4 regions of the Aminobacter sp. 01T433 genome follow, and region 4 is predicted to be linked to each of the others. Evidence: riboswitches for the same ligand, from Rfam matches in the RefSeq annotation. Region 4 holds a riboswitch; each other region holds the start of a gene.
What was found. A riboswitch is a leader RNA that binds a small molecule or an ion and turns the genes downstream of it on or off. The one in region 4 is predicted to bind cobalamin.
Positions count from the first base shown of each region.

Region 1: linked by a shared signal. The riboswitch ahead of AC1DLV_RS19130 (ABC transporter ATP-binding protein) and the one ahead of bluB (5,6-dimethylbenzimidazole synthase) in region 4 are both predicted to bind cobalamin.
Region 2: linked by a shared signal. The riboswitch ahead of AC1DLV_RS08655 (DUF1636 family protein) and the one ahead of bluB (5,6-dimethylbenzimidazole synthase) in region 4 are both predicted to bind cobalamin.
Region 3: linked by a shared signal. The riboswitch ahead of AC1DLV_RS21455 (TonB-dependent receptor domain-containing protein) and the one ahead of bluB (5,6-dimethylbenzimidazole synthase) in region 4 are both predicted to bind cobalamin.

Region 1 covers NZ_JBFTPR010000011.1:11,448-15,238, forward strand. The annotation lists gene AC1DLV_RS19120 (LysR substrate-binding domain-containing protein) at 1-684, shown strand, start outside; gene AC1DLV_RS19125 (MFS transporter) at 813-1,979, shown strand; cobalamin riboswitch at 2,012-2,223, shown strand; gene AC1DLV_RS19130 (ABC transporter ATP-binding protein) at 2,335-3,150, shown strand; gene AC1DLV_RS19135 (ABC transporter substrate-binding protein) at 3,178-3,791, shown strand, end outside.
Region 2 covers NZ_JBFTPR010000004.1:241,481-245,271, reverse strand. The annotation lists gene AC1DLV_RS08660 (winged helix-turn-helix domain-containing protein) at 1-1,151, shown strand, start outside; cobalamin riboswitch at 1,146-1,352, shown strand; gene AC1DLV_RS08655 (DUF1636 family protein) at 1,392-1,829, shown strand; gene cobW (cobalamin biosynthesis protein CobW) at 1,826-2,863, shown strand; gene AC1DLV_RS08645 (cobaltochelatase subunit CobN) at 2,877-3,791, shown strand, end outside.
Region 3 covers NZ_JBFTPR010000013.1:105,670-109,460, reverse strand. The annotation lists gene AC1DLV_RS21465 (ATP-binding cassette domain-containing protein) at 1-280, shown strand, start outside; partial or broken gene AC1DLV_RS21460 (transposase) at 889-1,099, shown strand; cobalamin riboswitch at 1,300-1,502, shown strand; gene AC1DLV_RS21455 (TonB-dependent receptor domain-containing protein) at 1,672-3,531, shown strand; gene AC1DLV_RS21450 (ABC transporter substrate-binding protein) at 3,533-3,791, shown strand, end outside.
Region 4 covers NZ_JBFTPR010000018.1:73,043-76,833, reverse strand. The annotation lists gene AC1DLV_RS24795 (outer membrane beta-barrel protein) at 132-1,649, shown strand; gene bluB (5,6-dimethylbenzimidazole synthase) at 1,646-2,368, opposite strand; cobalamin riboswitch at 2,415-2,599, opposite strand; gene galU (UTP--glucose-1-phosphate uridylyltransferase GalU) at 2,668-3,555, opposite strand.

The sequences.
Region 1 (3,791 bases), on a different contig from region 4:
GTGACCACCAACGCGATCGGCGAAGAACTGCTGGCCTATGCGCGCAGGCTCTTGAAACTCTCCGACGAGGCATGGGCCAGCGTCACCCGGCCCGAAGAAGCCGGAAGCGTGCGCCTTGGCGTGCCGGACGACTATGCGGCGTTCCTTTTGCCGCCTGTGCTGTCGCGCTTTGCCGCCGCCCACCCGTTGGTGAATGTTGAACTGATCTGCGAGCAGTCGACCTCGCTTGTGAAGACCTTCGCCGACGGCAAGCTCGATCTCGCCATCATCACGCGCGGCCCGGAGCAGGCAATCGAAGTGCTGCAGCGCGAACGCCTTGTCTGGGTCGCCTCGCCCAACCATGTCGCCTGGGAGATCGATCCCCTGCCCGTGGCGCTGTTCGAACCCGGCTGCGTGGCGCGCCGCAGTGTGCTGCAGGTGCTGGGTGCGGCCGACAGGTCGTTCCGCAGCACCTATTCCAGCGCCAGCCTGCTCGGCCTCATCGCCGTCGTGCAGGCGGGACTGGCGGTCGCCGGCCTCGCCCAGCGCAGCGTGCCGCCGTCGCTGCGCATCATTGGCGAAAACGAAGGGCTGCCGGCACTGCCGGAGATGGAAATCGGCATCCTGCGCAATCCCCAATCGGCCAATGCCGCAGTCGAACGGCTGTACGATTTTCTTCGCCGCGACCTGACACAGCAGTCCTGACCGGCTGCACTGCCGCATGACTGCCATGCAGCCAGCGCATCGCTGCATTGCAGCAACGTCGCTTGCGTGAGGCGTGCCGAAAGGAAAATGTAGATCTAAATCGTTTCAGCTCTCCTTCGAGTCCGCCCATGCCCTTGCCGATCTTCGCACTGGCCGTCGCATCCTTTTGCATCGGCACCACCGAATTCGTCATCATGGGGCTGTTGCCCGAGGTGGCAGCCGACCTGGGCGTGTCGATCCCGGCGGCGGGACTGCTTGTTACTGGCTATGCGCTTGGAGTCGTGATCGGGGCACCGATCATCGCCATCGGCACGGCGCGATTGCCGCGCAAGCCGGTGCTGATCGGGCTTGCGATGCTGTTCGTGCTCGGCAACCTGCTCTGCGCCATCGCCCCCACCTACTGGACGCTGATGGTGGCCCGCGTCATCACCGCCTTCGGCCACGGCGCCTTTTTCGGCATCGGCTCGGTGGTGGCAGCGAGCCTTGTGCCCAAGAACCAGCGCGCCAGCGCCATCGCCCTGATGTTCGCCGGACTGACGCTGGCCAACATTCTGGGCGTGCCCGGCGGCACCGCCCTTGGCGAAGCCTATGGCTGGCGCATGACCTTTTTCGCTGTCGTGGTCATCGGCCTGATCTCGGTCGCGGCAATCGCCTTTCTGGTGCCTGCAGGAGTTGCCCCTCCCGGCAAGGGTGGCATTGCGGGCGAGGTCAAGGTGCTGGGCAAACTGCAGGTGTGGCTGGCGATGATCATCTCCGCACTCGCCTCGGGCAGCCTGTTTGCCGTCTTCACCTACATCAAGCCGATCCTCACCGACGTCACCGGCGTCTCGGTCGATTCGGTGACCTGGATCCTGCTTTTGTTCGGCGGCGGCATGACCATCGGCAACATCATCGGCGGCAAGCTCGCAGACTGGAAGCTGATGCCGACGGCCCTAGGCGCGCTGATCATCATGGCTGCGATCCATGTCGCATTCGCTGCGGGTAGCACGAGCGCCCCACTGGCGATCCTGCTCATCTTCCTGTGGGGCGTCATCACTTTCGTCATCGTGCCGCCCATGCAGATGCGCGTCGTCGAAACGGCATCAGACGCGCCCAACCTTGCAGCGACGCTCAACCAGGGCGCTTTCAATGCCGGCAACGCCGCCGGCGCCTGGATTGGCGGTGCCGCCATTTCCTGGGGCGTGAGCTATGCCGACCTGCCGCTTGTCGGCGCGGCCATCGCGCTTTGCGCCTTTGGCGTGGCGCTGTTGTCCTTCACACTCGACAGGCGTGACGCAATCGAGCAAGCCGCATGACGCTTTAGCGATTGTCAGCACTTCGCTGCTGCTGTAGCCACGGCGGTGATGGTTCCTGATGCCTGACTCGGGCAACGGGATTAAATGGGAACACGGTGAGACGTCGCTCGACGCGAAACCGTGGCTGCCCCCGCAACTGTGAGCGGATAGCAATTCGGAGACATGCCACTGGCCGCAAGGCCGGGAAGGTTCCGAGGCGCGATCACCCGCAAGCCAGGAGACCTGCCATCATCCGATTAATTCAACCGGCCGGGGTGTGCCGTGGAGATGATGATGATGGCGATTGCCTATTCGATAGGTTTCGGTTCGCTGATCGGATCGTTCCCCCTGCTCCGTGCTTTCACGGAGAAAAGGCATGCTCGACCGTGTTCATGCGGCTAGCCGTCTCGTTGGCGACACTCCAGCCGAGCTTGAAATCGATGCCGTATGCTGGGGACCTCGTCCCTCGCACCAGATTCTCGCGCCCGTAAGCATCCGCATAGCACCGGGCGAACTTCTGGCGATCGTGGGACCGAACGGTGCGGGCAAATCGAGCCTGCTGCGCTGCCTCTATCGCTATCACCGTCCGACCGGTGGCACAGTCAGGCTCGACGGCACCGACATCTGGAAGATGAAGCCGCGCGACTGCGCCCGCCGCATCGCAACGGTATTGCAGGAACCGGCATCGGATTTCGGCCTGACGGTGGCCGAGATTGCCGAGCTTGGCCTGACGCCCCATGCGACAGGCATGCGGACGCGCGACGATGATTATGCGCAAGTCGAGGCCGCACTGGCGCTGCTCGGCCTGACCAAGCTTGCCGCGCGCGATTTCGGTTCGCTGTCCGGCGGCGAAAAGCAGCGCGTGATGATTGCGCGTGCGCTGGTGCAGCGGCCCGACCTTTTGATCCTCGACGAGCCAACCAACCATCTCGACATTCGCCACCAACTCGAAGTGCTCGAACTGCTGCGCACGCTCGGCTGCACGGTCATCGTGTCGCTGCACGACCTCGCACTTGCCTCGGCCCACGCCGACCGCGTGCTGGTGATGGATGGTGGCCAGGCCGTTGCCGCGGGCAGCCCTACCGACATCCTGACGCCCGAACGCATCCGCGAGAGCTTTTCGGTCGGAACCACGCTCGATAGCCATCCCGTCACCGGGCGGCCCCGCTTTTCCTTCCATCTCGAACGCTGAATCCAACAAACCACTCAAGGAGCCACCATGCGTCGAATTCCCCTTATCGCCGCCGCACTTCTCGCCGGCTGCGCCGCAGCTGCTGCAAGCGCCTTCCCGGCCACGGTCAAAAGCTGCAATCGCGACCTGACCTTCGAGGCAGCCCCCAAGCGCGCCGTCTCGCATGACGTCAACCTGACCGAGATGATGCTGGTGCTCGGCCTCGCCGACAACATGGCGGGCTATTCCGGCATTTCGGGCTGGAAGACGCTGGATGAGAACGTGCGCAAGGGCGTTGGAGAGTTGCCCGAACTCGCGCCGAAATACGTCACCAAGGAAGTGCTGCTCGGCGCCGACGCCGATCTGTTCTTCGCCGGCTGGAACTACGGCATGAAGGTCGGCGGCGACGTCACCCCCGACACGCTTTCCCCCTTCAAGATCCCGGTCTACGAGCTGACCGAAAGCTGCATCTTCATCATGAAGAAAGACAAGTCTTCGCTGCAGGACATGTACACCGACCTGCTCAATCTCGGCGCAATCTTTGGCGTGCGCGAGAAGGCGGAAGCGCTGGTGGCAGGCTATGAGAAGGAGCTCGCCGACTTCCAGGCAACGCTGCCCAAGCTGGAAAAGCCCGTCAGCGTGTTCCTCTACGATTCCGGCGA
Region 2 (3,791 bases), on a different contig from region 4:
CAGGCACGGTCACGCGACGTCACCTGCAGCGCGTGCTCGACCGCCTCGGCCTGTTCCAGATCGACTCGGTCAGTGCAGTCGTGCGCGCGCACTACATGCCGCTTTACTCGCGCCTCGGCCCCTACCCGATGACGCTGCTCGACGACGCCATGCAGTCGCGCAAACGCCTGCTGTTCGAATATTGGGCCCACGAAGCCTCGCTGTTGCCGCTCGAGACCTTTCCCCTGATGCGCTGGCGCATGGCGCGGGCTGAGGAAGGGATGTATGGCGGGCTTGCCAAGTTCGGCCACGCGAACAGACCTTATATCGAGGAGATCTTCCGCCACGTGGTTGACCGTGGCCCGATCGCCGCTTCCGAGATTGAAGGCGCCAAAGGCTCGGGCGGCTGGTGGGGCTGGAGCCGGGAAAAACACGCTTTCGAATGGCTGTTTTGGGCCGGGCGGATCACCACCCATTCGCGCCGTGGCTTCGAGCGTCTTTATGATCTGCCCGAGCGAGTCTTGCCTGCGGGCATTTACAACAGTCCCATCCCTGCCCCGGCCGACGCCCATCGCGAGCTGTTGCGAATCTCTGCCCGGGCCCATGGCGTGGCTACGGCCGCCTGCCTGCGCGATTACTTCCGCCTGTCGCCCGCAGAAATGAAAGGTCGCCTCGAAGAGCTGGTCGAAACAGGCGAACTGATTCCCGTCCGCGTCGAGGGCTGGGACAAGCAGGCCTATCTGCACGCCCAGGCCCGCATTCCACGCAAGGTCAGTGCCCGCGCCTTGCTCGCGCCGTTCGATCCACTGGTCTTCGAACGCAGCCGCGCCGAAAGCCTGTTCGGCTTCCGCTACCGAATCGAGATCTACACGCCCGCCGAAAAGCGCCAGTACGGTTATTATGTCCTGCCCTTCCTGCTCGGCGAACGAATCGTCGCGCGCGTCGACCTCAAGGCTGACCGCCCAGCCGGTGTCCTGCGCGTCCACGCCGCCTATGCAGAGCCCTGCGCCCCGCCCGAAACGGCGGCCGAACTTTATGAAGAGCTGAAGCAGATGCGCGACTGGCTTGGCCTCGAAAGCATCAAAGTCACGCCGGCCGGCGATCTTGGACCGGCGCTGAGCGACATTGCGGGTCGCTCCCTCACGTTGACTCCACCCCTCGCGAAAGCCTAAATCGACCCAGACGGTCTCCTCCCGGCAAGGGGAGGAGCTAAGAGGGAATGCGGTGCGGCGCTTTTGGCGTCAAATCCGCGGCTGTCCCCGCAACTGTAAGCGACGAGCCAAGACCGGTAACCACTGGGATGTCCTCCCGGGAAGGCGGCACGAAGGCGACGACTCGCGAGCCAGGAGACCTGCCGTCTGAAACATTGATCCGATCGCCTGGCGGGTGTCCCAGGTAAGGAGCCTGATATTTTGGAACTCGACGACAATCTCTCGGTCGAAACTTTAGACGCATCCAGCGATGCCGAAGATTCGCGTGTAGCGGATGTGACTATTCTCGTCTGCGCGTCCTGCCGCGACGAGACCGGATCGGACATCCACCCTCGCGCCGGTGCCAAGCTCGCCGAAGCGACACGCGCCGCAGCTGCACACGAAGGCATCGCCGTGCGCAGCGTCGAATGCCTCGGCAACTGCAAGCGCCGCCTGAGTGCTGCGATCCTGCGCGACGGCTCATGGAGCTACGTCTTCGGCGATCTCGCCATTACCTCGGGCGATGACCTCATCACCGGTGCCAAACTCTTCGCCACTTCCACCGACGGCCTGATCCCATGGCGTGGCCGTCCCGACAGCCTCAAGCGCGGGCTCATCGCGCGCATCCCTCCCCTCGATCTCATCAAGGAAGACAAATGACCGCATCCGTCGAACGCGTTCCCTGCACCGTCATCACCGGCTTTCTCGGTGCCGGCAAGACGACGCTGCTCCGCCACATCCTCGAAAACGCCAAGGGCAAGCGCCTCGCCATCATCGTCAATGAGTTTGGCGATGTCGGCATCGATGGCGAAATCCTCAAAGGCTGCGGTATCGACACCTGCCCGGAGGAAAACATCGTCGAACTGGCCAATGGCTGCATCTGCTGCACCGTCGCCGACGATTTTGTCCCCGCGCTCGACCAGATCCTGTCGCGCTCGCCACGCGTCGACCACATCTTGATCGAGACTTCGGGGCTGGCACTGCCCAAGCCGCTGATCCAGGCTTTCCAGTGGCCCACGGTCAAGAGCCGCGTCACTGTTGACGGCGTTATCGCCGTTGTTGACGGCCCGGCGCTCGCAGAAGGCAAGGTCGCCTCCGACATGGACGCGCTCGCCGCCCAGCGCGCCCAGGACGAGACGCTCGACCATGACGATCCGGTCGAAGAAGTGTTTGAAGACCAGGTCGCCTGCGCCGACCTCATCATCCTGTCGAAAAGCGACCTGCTCGATGAAGCTGGACTTGCGCGCGCCAACGCCATTGTCGGCGAGCACCTGTCGCGCGCGGTCAAGATCGTGCAAACCTCGCACGGCAAGGTCGACCCCTCGGTGTTGCTTGGCCTTGGCCTCGCTGTCGAAGACGACATCGAAAATCGCAAGACCCACCATGACGGCGCCTTCGACCACGAGCACGACGATTTCGACTCGTTCGTCATCGACATTCCTTCGATTTCCAACCCGGATGAACTGGCCAGGCGCGTCGCCACCGCCGCCGAGGAAGAAAACGTGCTGCGCGTGAAGGGCTTCGTCGAAGTCGGCGGCAAGCCCATGCGCCTGCTCGTCCAGGCTGTCGGTCCGCGCGTCAATCACTACTACGACCGCGCCTGGACGGCCGAAGACGACCGCCGCTCGCGTCTGGTGGTGATCGGCCTCAAGGGCCTCGACCGCCCGGCCATCGAGCGCATCCTTGTAGGCTGAGCGGGCCAGTTAGATGCATATCCTCACCACCACATCCGCCTCGCTCGACGATCTCGTCGAGCCTGTCGACCTCAGGCAAACGCCTGCGGATGTGGTGGCGTTGTCCTTCACCGACAGCGATCTCGCCGGCATCGCCGCCGCCTGGAAGGCGGACGCGGCAAGCCTGCCATCGATGCGGCTCGCCAGCCTGCGCGACCTCAGGCACCCGATGTCGGTCGATCTCTGGATTGACAGCGTAGCTGTGCACGCCAAGGTCATCATCGTCCGCATCCTCGGCGGCTATGACTGGTGGCGTTATGGTTGCGACCAACTGGCTGCCATTGCCCGAGAAAAGGGCATCGCTCTTGCGCTGCTGCCGGGCGAAAGCCACGATTCGGACTCGCGGCTGATCGAAGGCTCGACCTTGCCGCGCACAGAGCTCGACGCGCTGCTTGGCTATTTCCGCGAAGGCGGACCGCAAAACATGAAGGCGCTGGTTGCGCGGCTGGCTGGACTGGCGGGTTCAGGAGCCAACGCCAATGCACCTGTGACGGTGCCCAAGGCTGGTTTTTACGATCCGGCGCGAGGCGTGGTCGAATCCCCGTTAACGGGGCAGGAGCCAACGACCGAAATCCTAGCGTCGCCGCTCATCCGCCCCTTCGAGGCACCTTCTCCCCGTGAACGGGGAGAAGGAAATGTCGTCCCCATCCTGTTCTATCGCTCGATGCTGCTGGCAGCCGATGTCGCCCCCATCGATGCGCTGGTCGACGCGCTCACCCGCCAAGGCATCCGGCCCGTCCCGATTTTCGTATCAAGCCTGAAGGACAAGGAATCGCTCAGCTTTGTCGAGGCAGCTCTTTCAGCATTAAAGCCATCGGCCATCATCACTGCTACGGCGTTTGCCTCGGGAGCGGAACCCGGCGCGGAAACGCTGTTCGACCGCGCCGGC
Region 3 (3,791 bases), on a different contig from region 4:
CGATGAAGTCGTATCGGGCCTGGATGTGTCAACGCAGGCGCAGGTGCTCGCCCTTATCGCCGAGCTCAGCCGCGAAATGGGTCTCGCGGTTGCCTTCATCAGCCACGACCTGTCGGTCATCCGCGCCATTTGCGACCGGGTGATGGTACTGGAGGGAGGCAGAGTCGCGGAGGAAGGCCCATGCAGCCGCGTTTTCAACGCACCGCAATCCGACTACACACGGTCATTGCTCGACGCCATTCCTTTGCCTGAACCGATGCCCGGTTGGCTCGATACATAGCTGGCGGATGAAGTCGATTTTTTGTCGTGCTGGGGAAAGAGCCAGAACGTTTCAGATCACCACGGTCGAGTACGCGTACTGTTAAGGCTTGATCGCGCGGCGTGGAGGGTTTCAAAAGACTCAGCATGGCGTCGAGAAAGGTCTGCTGCAAAGGCTGAGTGGAGGCGCAGAGAGCGCCTGATCCGAGGCCAATTGTGCGGCAAGAATTTCGAAACTGTTCGGTGAACGTTATGCCGTTGAAACCCGAGGCTCTTTGCTGCCCCTCTCTTCGAAAACCCTCTGATCTCCGTGCGAGTCGCAATGACCGAGCACAGTGGTTAGGAATACTCGCCGGGAAGTTGGGTGGGTTCGAGTGCGGGCTTTGGTACGTTTGGCACGAGCCCGCAAACCACCCGTAAAATTCGTATTAGACTTCATGTGAAATGCCTATTAGGCATCGGATAGAAAATTAAAATAGCTGCGTAACCATCTGATTTTGCTATTTCTTCTGCCGCGCCAGCCGACCAATCCGAACCGCGCCCAGCCATCATGCACGTGACTACGAGCGCCTGCGGACGCCAATCATGCAGTTTTGGAGCTAGAACACTGATGGGCCCCGGGGCAGCCGCATCTCGACGCGCTCGGTCCACGATCCGGTCAAGGCGATGTGCATGAGCGGTATTTCCGATAGCCAAGTCACCTGCCTGTGCGAAGAGACCACGACAAGGTCAGGCCTTCCTGGCCCGGCCAATCGAAGGCGACTGGCCGTATCTGTGGATCTACGCCACTTATCTGAACGTGCGTCGCGGCGGGCGCATCGCATCGGTCGCTGTCATAATTCTTCGCAAATACAGAATAATATACCTGCGGCATGAAGGCACACGCCTGACAAATAATACAGAAAACAATTCCCATCTAGGTAGCAATCACTGGATTCGACCTGCATTTGACATCCTTCAATTTGTCTACGCCCAGATGAGCTGCTCTCGCTGCAATAATTCCGATACCCCTGCAATTGACAACGCTTCGGGGCGCTGGCTATTTTCCGACTCGGAATTGGTTCCGCCGAGAGGTGGATGAAAAGGGAACACGGTGAGGCCACTGGCCGAATCCGCGACTGCCCCCGCAACTGTAACCGTTGAGCCTTCTCCAACATGCCACTGAGCGCACGTTATGCGGTCGGGAAGGCGGAGAAAGGCTGAGACACGGAAGTCAGGAGACCTGCCCGTTCCAGTCACCCATGCTTTGTCCACGGGGTGCGGACAGGCGCGGTCGCTCGTGGCGGTGACATTGAAAAGTGTTGCCGCATGCGGAGGGCCGCAGTGTGAATTGCATTCCCTGCACCAGCCTGCCTGCGGTTTGGAGAAACTGGCGCGCCTTAACCGCGCCACCCGAACCATTTGGGGGCAAAATTGCAGAGACTACTCATTGCCGCCGGCGCACTGTCGCTGGCACTTCCCGGTCACACCTACGCGCAAGAGGCGCCTTCATCAGGGCCGACCCTGCTCGACAGGCTGGTGATCACCACGCCTCTTCGCCGCGCAAGCTCGCTTGTGCGGGCTACCTCCTCCGTCACGGTCATCGATGAAGACGAGATCAAGGGATCGGCTGCGCCCGATCTGCCCTCGCTCCTCAAGCGCTATCCCGGCGTTTCGATCATCGGTTATGGCGGCCAAGGCTCCGCATCAAATGTCTATCTTCGGGGCATGTCCTCGGGACAGACACTCGTGCTCGTCAATGGGGTGCGTACGGCCTCAGCCACCAGCGGAACAAGCTCGATCTTCAACATCCCGCTCTCCGCGATCGAGCGTATCGAAATAGCGAAGGGTCCGCATTCAGCCCAATACGGCGCTGATGCCATTGGAGGGGTGATCAACATCATCACCAGGCAGGGCGGCAAGTGCGACGACGGACGCGATCGCTGCGGATCGATTACCACGGGGGTAACATATCCCTGGGGAGCACATGTATCCGGCAACGTGCGTGGCCAGACGGCAGGCGGCGTTGAATACGCTCTGGGCGGCAGTCTCCTCGGCACCCAAGGTTATGACTTCACCACACCCTTGGCATGGGGCCATGAACCCGACGATGACGGTTTCCTGCAGGGCTCAATGAATTTCTCTGTCGCCAAATCCTACGACTGGGGTCGGCTTTACGCCGACGGCCTCTTTGCCCGTGGCCGGACGGAGTATGATAATTCGTTTCCGTCGTTCAACGAGGTCGACACCGATACATTCGCCGGAAAGATCGGCGCCACGTTGAAGCATTCGGACAGCTGGAATTCGACCGTCGAGGTTTCCAGCGGCCTAGACCGTTCGACCAACTTCCGTGATGGTGTTGTTGGCAACAGTGAGTTTGACACTCAGCGCATTGGAATCTTCGCCTCAACCGAGAAATCCTTGGAGATTGGCGACGCAACGCATGTCGTGGCTGGCGGAGCTGAAGCCTATCGCGAAGGTGTGGAGTCGACCGTCGACTTCGGTGTCGACTCCCGCAATCTGGGTGCGGTCTTCGGGCAATATTCGGTCGAGTATGGCGCACTCACCATCGATAGCGGCCTGCGCTACGACCACAATGAACAGTTCGGCGATGCGACGACTTACAATCTCGGTGCCAGCTGGGAAATCGTTCCGGATCTCATCGCGCGAGCGTCCTACGGCACAGGCTTCCGTGCCCCGACCTTCAACGACCTCTATTATCCGGGCTACTCGAATCCAAACCTCAAGCCGGAAAAGTCTCGTTCCTACGAGATCGGCCTGAACTGGCGGCCGACGGTCGACACGACGGTTGACGTAGCCGTCTACCAGACTTGGCTCACCGACGCGATTGCGTCCAATCCCCCAACTTACCTCCCCTTCAACGTCGCCAGAGCCAAGGTTTCGGGCATAGAGGCTTCGGTGTCTCACCAATTCAGCGACAGTTGGAGCGGAAAGGCTACGATCGACTATCGCGAGCCAAAGAACCAAGACAACGGGCTCTACATTCCCTACCGCGACCGGTTCAAGGCCACGGCGGAGATAGGCTACCTAGCGAACGAGCAGCTCAACCTCACGGCCAAGCTGCTTTACGCCTCCCCGCGCTATGCCAATGCCGCAAATACGGTCAAGCTGCCGGAATATGTCACCGTGGACTTCACGGCCGACTATGCCTTTGATGACAGATCGAGCCTGAAATTTTCGGTCGAGAATCTATTCGATGAGCAGTACCCAACCGTTACCGACTATCGAGCGCCAGGTCGGACCATCAACCTCAGCTTCACGCGCCAGTTCTGAGATGATGCGGATGTCTCTAAGCTGCCTTTCAAGAGCAAGCCTTCATCAATGGCGGTGCTCGTTCGCTGGCGCGCTCGTTCTGGCGGCCTTTGCACCCGCGGCAGAAGCAACCGACGGCCCCAGCCGCGTGGTTTCGATGAACGTGTGCACCGATCAGTTGGCCATGCTGATTGCAGACAAGGAACAGCTGCACTCGGTCTCCTACATGGCAAGCGATCCCAGCACCTCCGCTCTTTTCGAGAAGGCGGCTGGGATTGCCG
Region 4 (3,791 bases):
AGCAAAAAGGACCGTGGGGCAGTGCAGGACTGCGCACCTTGCTGGCAACAGCAAGTGTAGCGACGCTGCTTTGCGCCATGCCTTTGCATGCTCAGGAAGCCGGCTTGCGCGGCGCAATCAGTGAAGCTGACGTGAGGCGCAGACCGCCAGACCAGCCGCAAACGCCCGAACCCCAAGATCAGGTCGCGGACTATCAACCTGTCAGCCCCGGCGCCCTTCCCGACCAAACGGACGCAGCCGCGGACGACAGCCTGTTCAGCGAACCGCCCAACGCCGACAGGGCGGCGTCCGCTCGCCAGCCAACGACGGCCCGCCAACGCGCCGAAGAGGCACGACGGCAACGCGCCGCCCCCTCAACAGCTCCCACCGCCAGGCCCGTTGCGCCAGCGGCGGAAGACGACATCACAACCGGCACCGTGCGCCAAGGTACCGTCGACTCAGAAACCAGCGTGGAGAACGGCCCGGAATCCGCCCGGCAAGCCGCCATCGAGAGCCTCACGCCCCTGATCGACGCAACTCCCTTCGCGCCCACCGGCATCCGCGTCGGCAGTTTTGTGCTCAGGCCCAGCCTGGTGCAGGGACTGGAGGCGAGTTCGAACGCCGATTCGAGCCCGGACGGAAAGTCGGCAGTGCTGTCGGATACCGCCCTTCGGCTCAATGCCGCATCGGACTGGGAAACCCATTCGGCGACCATCGATGCGTACGGCATCGTTCGCAAATCCATCTCCGGGCAGGAGGTCGACGACCTCGCCGGCGGCATCAATGGTCGATTGCAGCTCGACCTCGCCGACGACCTTCGGGCCATCGCGCGTCTTGGCTATGATTTCCGCCCGGAATCGGCCACCTCCCCCGTCGTCATCGTCGGCACCGCCGAGCGACCGACGCTCCACATCCTCGATGGCGAGCTTGGGCTGGAGAAGGATGTCGGCAAATTCCGCTTCGGCGTGGCCGGCGAGGCGACCAAGGAAACCTACAGCGACGCTCAATTGTCGGACGGCGCCACGCTGTCCCAGGAAGACAGGAATTCCACGCTTTATACTGGCCGGCTGCGCGCCGGGTACGAGATATCGCCTGCATTGACGCCATTTGGCGAGGTCGAATACGGACGCCGCGTCTATGATCTCCGCTTCGACACCGCCGGCTTCGAACGCTCGTCGAACAGGATCGGCGCGCGCGCCGGTGTCGAGTTGGACATGGGCGAGAAATTCGGCGGCGAGCTTTCGGCCGGCTGGATCAGCGAAAACTTCGATGACGAGCGCCTCAAGACCATTTCCGAACCGACATTTGCCGCCGACCTCAGATGGTCGCCGATCCGTGGCACCATCGTTGGCTTGAACGGCGCGACCTTCGTGGAAGGCTCGACTACTCCGGGCGAAAGCGGCTCGATTCTCTACGCCGGGCGTCTCAGCGTCGAGCGCGAAATGCGCGCGAACCTCACGGGCATGGCAGCCGTCGGCGCCGGTTGGCGCGACTATGCCGACTCCGAGGACCACGATCTGACGCTGACCGCCGAAGCAGGCATGACCTGGTGGCTCAACCGCTATGCCGGCCTCACCGGCAGGCTGCGCCATGAGACGTTCACCAGCACGCTGCCCAACCGCGACAGCACGACCAACACAGTGTTCCTCGGGATGAGAATCCAGCGCTAGGATCCAGGGGCAACCAGCTCGGCGGCGATCGCCTTCAGCCCTTCTTCTCCTCCACCGGAAAACACCTCGCTCATGATGAGATCGGCCAGCGGCAGTCGACTGCCCCAGCCATGCCTTTCAAGGTCGGGCTCTTGCGCGAATTCGGAAACCCGGCCAACGCAGAGATAAGCCACCGGCACGACATGATCTGGAATGCCGAGCAGCTGCTTCAGCGCCTCGCGGTCGAGGATGCTGACCCAGCCGACACCGACACCTTCGGCACGTGCCGCCAGCCAGAAATTCTGCACGGCGCAAACGGTGCTGTAGAGATCCATTTCCGGATTGTGCCAGCGTCCGAGCGGCGAATTTTCCGAGCGGCTGCGGTCGCAGGTGACGACAAGGTTGAGCGGGGTCTCGCAAATGCCTTCGAGCTTGAGCTTGCGGTAGAGCGCCTGCCGCTCCTCGGCGATATGCGGCAGCTCCTGCTGGCGTGCGGCGAAGAACAGGTCGCGCACTTGCTGCCGGCGCTCTGCATCGCGGATGACAATGAAATTCCACGGCTGCATGAAGCCAACCGACGGCGCGTGATGAGCCGCCATCAGCAGCCGCGCCAGCAGCTCGTCTTCAAGCGGATCAGGCCGAAAATGGCTGCGCACGTCGCGGCGCGTGAAGATGGCGCGGTAGACGGCATCTTGGGCAGCTTGGTTGAAACTATTGGAATTGAAATGGTCAGCCGGCATCGCGTGTCCCCTTGCGAGCAATCGTTTTCCCCCGCTTGACCATGCGGAGGACGATTTCTGCCGGGCCGGTCTTCTGGCTCGAGTTCAACCCGTTGTCGGCACCTTCCCGTTCGTGATGAACAGTGGCTTTTGCCGATACGGTCCCTCTTACAGCGTTGGGCACGCCACGGATTTGCACCGTGTTCCCGATTCTCCCACATCGCTGCGGGCACCTGGCGGGACATGTCTATCTGGAGCGGGCGTCGATGGCCATCGCTCCGCGCGTCCAAAATTGACGCGCGGGCGACATTGCAGCCGCTTTAGCGGCCGGGCTTCATCTCGTGCAGCAAGCCTTCGATGACACCGGCCATGCTTTTGCTGAGATCCGAACGCGACAGGGCGAACGCGACATTGGCTTCGACGAAGCCTTCCGGCGAGCCGCAGTCGAAGGTGCGGCCGCGATAGTGGTAGCCGTAGAAGCGCTGCTGCTTTTCAAGCTTCAGCATGGCGTCGGTGAGCTGGATCTCGTCGCCGGCGCCACGCTCCTGGCTTGCCAGGATGTTGAAGATCTCAGGCTGCAGGATGTAGCGGCCATTGATGAAAAGGTTCGAGGGTGCCGTACCCTGCTTCGGCTTTTCCACCATGCCTTCGATCTCGAAGCCGGTGTGGACGGCCTTGCCTTGTCCGACGATGCCGTATTTGTGCGTCTCGGCGGGATCGCACTCCTGCACGGCGATGATGTTGCTGCCGGTTTCGGCATAAAGCTCAACCATCTCGCGCATGCAGCTCTTTTCCGACTGCATGATCATGTCGGGCAAAAGCAGCGCGAAAGGTTCGTCGCCGACCAGTTCGCGCGCGCACCAAACCGCATGGCCAAGGCCAAGCGGCACCTGCTGGCGGGTGAACGAGGTCTGCCCCGGCCCGGGCTGCAGCCGCTGTAGCCGTTCAAGCTGCTCGCTTTTCCCACGCTGGGCCAGCGTGTCGTAGAGTTCGAACTGGACGTCGAAATGATCTTCGATGACCGCCTTGTTGCGGCCGGTGACGAAGATGAAATGCTCGATGCCGGCCTCGCGCGCCTCATCGACCACGTATTGAATCACCGGGCGATCGACGACCGTCAGCATTTCCTTCGGGATCGACTTGGTGGCAGGCAAAAAACGCGTGCCCAAACCGGCGACTGGAAAAACTGCCTTGCGAACTCTCTTCATTGTTTGGTCGTCCGATAGATGATTATGGGTATCGAAGAGTGACATTGTCACGCCCGAATTGAGGAATACTGAACGCGTTCACATATTCGGGGATAGCGGGCAAGACCATCGATCACGCGATCTTGATTGCATGCGCGCTTCAGGAGACAATCCCCAGCAGCGTTTTTCGTTCCCAGGATGCCCATGGTAAACTGATTGCTAACCGGCTTCGGCGATGAATCGACTTTCTGATCTCT